3 regions of the Streptomyces sp. NPDC005794 genome follow, and region 2 is predicted to be linked to each of the others. Evidence: riboswitches for the same ligand, from Rfam matches in the RefSeq annotation. Region 2 holds a riboswitch; each other region holds the start of a gene.
The links. Region 2 has a riboswitch for thiamine pyrophosphate ahead of thiC (phosphomethylpyrimidine synthase ThiC). Riboswitches for the same ligand answer to the same signal wherever they lie in the genome.
Positions count from the first base shown of each region.

Region 1: it holds a riboswitch for thiamine pyrophosphate, as region 2 does, so the genes downstream of both, ACFYQ5_RS33420 (thiamine ABC transporter substrate binding subunit) here and thiC (phosphomethylpyrimidine synthase ThiC) in region 2, are expected to answer to the same signal.
Region 3: it holds a riboswitch for thiamine pyrophosphate, as region 2 does, so the genes downstream of both, thiO (glycine oxidase ThiO) here and thiC (phosphomethylpyrimidine synthase ThiC) in region 2, are expected to answer to the same signal.

Region 1 covers NZ_JBIAIN010000029.1:94,384-96,638, forward strand. The annotation lists gene ACFYQ5_RS33415 (ABC transporter permease) at 1-172, opposite strand, end outside; gene ACFYQ5_RS33420 (thiamine ABC transporter substrate binding subunit) at 217-1,311, opposite strand; TPP riboswitch at 1,383-1,499, opposite strand; gene rlmN (23S rRNA (adenine(2503)-C(2))-methyltransferase RlmN) at 1,578-2,255, opposite strand, start outside.
Region 2 covers NZ_JBIAIN010000001.1:62,110-64,364, forward strand. The annotation lists gene thiC (phosphomethylpyrimidine synthase ThiC) at 1-864, opposite strand, end outside; TPP riboswitch at 857-990, opposite strand; gene ACFYQ5_RS00280 (YibE/F family protein) at 1,062-2,255, shown strand, end outside.
Region 3 covers NZ_JBIAIN010000028.1:40,424-42,678, forward strand. The annotation lists gene thiS (sulfur carrier protein ThiS) at 1-108, opposite strand, end outside; gene thiO (glycine oxidase ThiO) at 105-1,298, opposite strand; TPP riboswitch at 1,296-1,408, opposite strand; gene ACFYQ5_RS32785 (hypothetical protein) at 1,460-1,801, shown strand; gene ACFYQ5_RS32790 (NAD(P)/FAD-dependent oxidoreductase) at 1,830-2,255, shown strand, end outside.

The DNA.
Region 1 (2,255 bases), on a different contig from region 2:
AGGCGAGGGCCTGCCACGTGGTGAACCAGAGGACGTCGAGAATGTCCGCCCGGCTCAGCACCTCACCGATCCGGCCGAACTGCCAGTCACCGTCCGTCTTCAGCCCCCGGCCGACGATCGCGACGACCGGGTAGGCGAAGAACAGCGCGAAGAACGCGACGGGCACGGCCATGAGACCGAGCCGCACCGCGTTCCCCCCGCGCGGGGGCCGCGCGACTACTTCACGACGAGCGAGGACCACGACTGGACCCACTGCTCACGGTTCTTGGCGATCTTCTCCGGGGCCACGGTCGCCGGCTTGTCGACGGTCGCACCGAACTTCGTGAAGAGCTCAGGAAGCTTCGCGTCCTTCACCACCGGGTTCACGAACATGTTCAGCGGCATGTCCTCCTGGAACTGCTTACTGATCAGGAAGTCCAGCAGCGCCTTGCCGCCCGCCTCGTTCTTCGCGCCGTCCAGCAGACCGGCGAACTCGATCTGGCGGAAGCAGGTGCCGGTGGCGACACCGGTCGGGGCCTCGGTGGGCTGCGGATCGGCGTACAGCACCTCGACGGGCGGGCTGGAGGCGTACGAGACCACGAGCGGACGGTCGGCCTTGGCCTTCTTGCCGCCTGCGGAGCCGGAGAACTCCTCGTTGTACGCCTGCTCCCAGCCGTCGACGACCTTGACGCCGTTGCTCTTCAGCTGCTTCCAGTAGTCCCGGTAACCGGTCTCGCCGTAGGTGGCGACCGTGCCGAGGAGGAAGCCGAGGCCGGGCGACGAGGTCGCGGCGTTCTCGGTGACGAGGAGGTTCTTGTACGCGGGCTTCAGCAGGTCGTCGAAGGACTTCGGCGGGTCGAGCTTCTTGTCGGCGAAGTACTTCTTGTCGTAGTTGACGCAGATGTCGCCGGTGTCGACGGGCGTCACCCGGTGCTGCTCCGAGTCGAGCTGGGTGCCGGCCTCGACACGGTCCAGGCCCTTCGCCTCGTACGGCGTGAACAGACCGTGGTCCAGGGCCCGGGAGAGCAGCGTGTTGTCGGCGCCGAAGAACACGTCGCCCCGGGGGGAGCCCTTGGTCAGGATCTCCTGGTTGAGCGCGGCTCCGGCGTCACCGCTCTTGAGCACCTTGACCGTGTAGCCGGTCTCCTTCGTGAACGCCTTCAGTACGGCGTCCGAGGCGTTGAACGAGTCGTGGCTGACCAGGGTGACGGTCTTGGAACCGGCTCCCTCGCCACCGGAAGCCTTGTCGTCGGAACCGCCGCAGCCCGCGAGCGCGGTGACGCCGAGCGCGGCGGCGAGCGCCGTCGCCGCGTACTTCGTGGTGGTGTTCATGTGATTCCTCCTGGACGTGACCAGGAAGAGACGCGGCCCTGCCCGCTCGGTGAGCGGGCAGGGCGCAACAGCTTGAGTAAGGTCCGAACTTCCTACCCGGAATGACCCGGGCGAGGTTCAGAGGGTCTGCGGCCGACCTGTCCTCGGTGCCGCACTCTCAGCGCTGTGGCGCTCCCCTGTCGGAATATGAAGTTGATTTCCGGGCCAGGCTACACCGGCCGGATCACGCCGTACCGGCCGGATAGTGCCCGTCCGCCGGTATCTCCTCAGCGCTCGGAGGCCGCCAGCTGCCCGCAGGCCCCGTCGATCTCCTGGCCGCGGGTGTCCCGGACGGTGACCGGCACGCCATGGGCGGCGATCGCCTCGACGAACGCCTTCTCGTCCTCGGGCCGCGAGGCGGTCCACTTCGAGCCCGGGGTCGGGTTCAGCGGGATGAGGTTGACGTGTACCCGCTTGCCCTTGAGCAGCCGGCCGAGCCGGTCGCCCCGCCAGGCCTGGTCGTTGATGTCGCGGATCAGCGCGTACTCGATGGAGATGCGGCGGCCCGACTTCTCCGCGTACTCCCACGCGGCGTCCAGGACCTCACGGACCTTCCAGCGGGTGTTCACGGGGACGAGGGTGTCGCGCAGCTCGTCGTCGGGGGCGTGCAGCGAGACCGCGAGGCGGCACTTGAAGCCCTCGTCGGCGAAGCGGAGCATCGCCGGCACCAGGCCCACCGTGGACACGGTGATCCCACGCTGCGACAGCCCGAGGCCGTCCGGCTCCGGGTCCGTCAGCCGCCGGATCGCCCCGACCACGCGCTTGTAGTTGGCCAGCGGCTCGCCCATGCCCATGAAGACGATGTTGGACAGACGCGCGGGCCCGCCCGGGACCTCGCCGTCGCGAAGCGCGCGCATGCCGTCCACGATCTGGTGCACGATCTCGGCGGTCGACAGGTTGCGGTC
Region 2 (2,255 bases):
CTGCTCGACGACCGTGTCCTTGTAGATCTCCCACGTCAGCTCCTCGGCCCGGCCGTCGACCTTCTCGAGTGCCTGGTAGAGGGGGACGGTGCCGATCGGCACCGGGGAGTTGCGCAGGACCCACTCGCGGGTGGTGTGGATGTTGCGGCCGGTGGAGAGGTCCATGACCGTGTCGGCGCCCCACCGGGTGGCCCAGGTCATCTTGTCCACCTCCTCCTCGATGGAGGAGGTGACCGCGGAGTTGCCGATGTTGGCGTTCACCTTCACCAGGAAGCGCTTGCCGATGATCATCGGCTCGATCTCCGGGTGGTTGACGTTGGCGGGGAGGACCGCCCGGCCGGCCGCGATCTCCTCGCGCACGACCTCGGGTTCGACGTTCTCCCGGATCGCGACGTACTCCATCTCCGGGGTGATCTCCCCCCGCCGGGCGTACGCGAGCTGCGTGACGGGCCGGCCGTCGCGGCTGCGGCGGGGCCGGCGCGGGCGGCCGGGAAAGACCGCGTCGAGGTTGCGCAGGCCTCCCCGCGGCGAGGTGTGCTTGAGTCCGTCGTCCTCGGGGCGCGCGGGACGGCCCGCGTACTCCTCGGTGTCCCCGCGGGCGGTGATCCAGCTCTCCCGGAGCGGGGCGAGTCCTCGACGTACATCGGTGTCGATGGTGGGATCGGTGTACGGCCCGGACGTGTCGTACAGCGTCACGTCCTTGCCGTTGGTGAGGTGCACCTGACGGACCGGAACCTGGAGATCCGGGCGTGAGCCCTGGACGTACCCCTTGTGCCAGCCGATGGACTTCCCGGCCTCGGCGTCGTTCGCGCCGTGCTGCGCGTTCTGCTTCGAGGCAGGCGTGCGTGCGTCCGCTGTGGTCATGAGACCTACTCCCTACGCCGGCATTACCCGGTAACAGGTTCGGCGGTCGGCGCAGCGTTTCCCGTATGGATATACGGAGGTCAGCGCCCTCTCAGCCCGGTGCTCCGAGCTCCCGCGTGTACAGATGTGCCTCCACGCTAGCCTCCCCTCTGACGTGCTGGCCAGAGGGCCTCCCCTCTTCTTGGGATGATCGCCGGGTGACGTCTCCCGGAAGCGCCCCCGAATCCCCCGGCCCCGCATCAGGCAGCACGCAGAGTCATGCGCACGGCCACTCCCACAGTCACGGTCCTGCCGCACCCGTGTCCACGCATCTGCGCAAGGTCATCGCGGCCGTGCTGATCCCCTTCGCGACCGCGGTCCTGGTCGGCCTCGTGGCGTTCTGGCCCGGCGGTGCCCCGGCCCATGAGCGCACGGGTGTCGGCTTCGACCGGCAGACCCAGGACGGGCAGGTGACGAAGGTCGTGTCGGTCGACTGCGCGGACGTCAACGCCTCGCAGGTACCGGCGACCGGCGACACCTCCACGGCCGCCGGGCGGGAAGCCTTCAACGAACAGACGGGGGAGTGCAAGAAGGCCACGGTCGAAGTGACGACCGGTAAGGACAAGGGCCGTACCTTCGTCGAGGTGGTCCAGCCCGATGCCCCCCGGCAACTGCGAGAGGGCCAAGGAGTGGTCGTGGCGTACGCCCCCGACGCGCCCCGGGACCTTCAGTACGCGGTGACCGATGTGGACCGCTCATTCCCGATGGCACTGCTCGCCGGGATCTTCGCCCTCGCGGTGGTCGCCGTGGGAAGACTGCGCGGGCTGATGGCGCTGATCGCGCTCGCCATCTCCTTCGCCGTGCTGACCCTCTTCATCCTGCCGGCGATCCTGCAAGGATCGAACCCACTGGTCGTCGCAGTGATCGGGGCGAGCGCCATCATGCTGATCGCCCTCTACACCTGCCACGGACTGACGGCCCGAACCTCCGTGGCCGTCATCGGCACGCTCATCTCGTTGCTGCTCATCGGGCTGCTGGGCTCGCTCTTCATCGGCTGGGCCAGCCTGTCCGGGAACACGGATGACAACACCGGCCTCATCCACGGTCTGTACCCGGGCATCGACATGAGCGGCCTGCTGCTGGCCGGGGTGATCATCGGCTCGCTCGGCGTGCTCGACGACGTGACCGTCACCCAGACCTCGGCGGTCTGGGAGCTGCACCAGGCCGATCCGACGATGGGCGTACGCCGTCTCTACCGGGCGGGCATCCGGATCGGACGCGACCACATCGCCTCGGTCGTCAACACGCTCGTACTCGCCTACGCGGGCGCGGCGCTTCCGCTGCTGCTTCTCTTCTCGATCGCCCAGAGCAGCGTAGGCACGGTGGCCAACAGCGAACTGGTCGCGGAGGAG
Region 3 (2,255 bases), on a different contig from region 2:
GGCTACGGTCAGGGTCGCGACCAGGGCGTCCAGCGGGGTCCCGGCGGGGACGCTGCGGTACTCCCCGTTGACGGACACGGACACGGAGGTGGGTACGGGCTCTGTCATGCGGGCTGCTCCTGGGGCGCCGGGGCGGGGGAGAGGGATCGGCGGGCCGGACCGAAGCGGTCCGGCGTGAAGGGACGGGCCACCTCGGGCAGTTCGCCGGTGGTCAGTACCTGGGCCATCACATCGCCGGTGACGGGAGTGAGCAGCACTCCGTTGCGGTGGTGTCCGGTGGCGAGGTGCAGGCCGGGCAGCGCCGTGGGACCCAGCAGCGGCGCGTTGTCCGGCGTGGTGGGCCGCAGACCGGCCCTGGTCTCGGTCAGCGGAAGCTCGGTGATGCCGGGCATCAGCTCATGGGCGTCACGCAGCAGTTCGTAGACCCCGCCCGCGGTGACCGTGGTGTCCCAGCCCTGCTCCTCGGTGGTCGCGCCGACCACCAGCTCACCGTCGGCGCGCGGGACCAGATAGACCTGGCTGCCGCGCACGACGGCCCGCACCGTCCTGCTGAGGAAGGGGGCGTACGCGGGCGGCACGGTCAGCCGCAGCACCTGCCCCTTGACCGGGCGTACCGGCGGCACGACGGCCTCGGGCAGCCCCTCGAGCCTGCCGCTGAGGCTGCCGCCGGCGAGAACCACCTGGCCGGCGACGAGCTCCGTACCGTCCGCGAGGACGGCTCCCGTCGCGCGGCCGGCCGTGACGGAGAGCCGCCGGACCCAGGTGCGGTGGAGGACGACCCCCGCCCGTTCGCAGGCCGTGACCAGCGCCGAGGCCAGCCGTCGGGGATCCACCTGGTGGTCGCCGTCGACCCGCAGCCCGCCGCGTACGCCGGGGGCGAGCATCGGTTCCAGACGGCGGCACTCGCGCCCGCTCAGCCACTCGGACTCCAGCCCCGAACGCAGCTGCAGAGCGTGCAGCTCCCGCAGATGCGCCCGGTCGTCGGAGTCCAGCGCGACGGACAGGGTGCCGCAGGCGCGGAAGCCCGTCTCCTGCCCGCTCGCCTCCTCCAGCTCGGCCACGAACGCCGGATAGCGCGCGGCGGAAGCCACGTTGAGGCCGAGCAGCATCTGTTCGCCGTAGTGGAGTTCGGTGACGGCGGCGAGCATCCCGGCCGCGACCTGGGCCGCCCCGCCGCCCGGTGCCGGGTCGGCCAGCGTGGTGCGCAGGCCGTGCTGGGCCGACCGCCAGGCGGTCACCAGACCGATGATGCCGCCTCCGACGACCAGGACGTCGGAACTGTCTGCGGAGATGCGCATGGGCGTCCAGCCCCTCCCTTCGCCAGCATGACCCGGATCAGGTTCGTACGGTCGGAGGCCGGCCAGCCTCCCTCTCAGCCCGGTACGCCCGGACTCCCGCGAGTGCTTTACGGTGGCCAGCCTAAACCCCGCCACCCGCAGCCAGTAAGGGAGCCGTACCCGTGGCCCGTTCACTTGACGGACTCGTCCTCTCGCCCGTCGCCGACCAGGCCCCCGGTCAGGTCGGCACCCGGACCAAGTTCACCTACCACGAGCGGGAGGGGCGGATCTGGGCCGAGTACGCGGGCGGTGACGTCGTCCGCGGCCACCTCGTCGGCACCCGGGACGCGGACACCCTCGATTTCCGGTACGTCCAGCTGAAGCAGGACGGGACGACCTCCTCCGGGCACTGCGTCTCGACCGTCGTGGACCTGCCGGACGGCCGGGTCCGGCTGGACGAGCGGTGGGAGTGGGAGTCCCAGGAGGGCAGCGGGACGAGCGTGGTGGAGGAGCTCGCGAGCTGACGACGCGTCGGGTGTCTAGGGTGGACGGGTGAGCGAGCAGACGAAGGACACGGCAGTGGGACAGCGGCCGCACGGAGTCGTGATCGTGGGGGCCGGCATGGCCGGCGTGCAGACAGCCGTGGCCCTGCGTCAACGGGGCTTCACGGGCCCGGTCACGCTGATCGGAGCCGAGCCGCACCAGCCGTACGACAGGCCGCCGCTGTCCAAGGCGGTCCTGCTCGGCAAGGCCGAGGACTCCGCCTTCGACATCGACTTCGAGGCGCTGGACATCACGCTGCGCCTGGGCGTCGACGTGGCCGGCCTGCGTGCCGAGGCGCATGAGCTGGACACCCTCGCGGGCCCCGTTCCTTATGACGTGCTGGTCCTCGCCACCGGCGCGGAACCCGTCGGGCTGCCCGGTTCCGAGGGGGTGCCAGGCGTCCATCTGCTGCGCACCCTCGACGACGCCGCACGG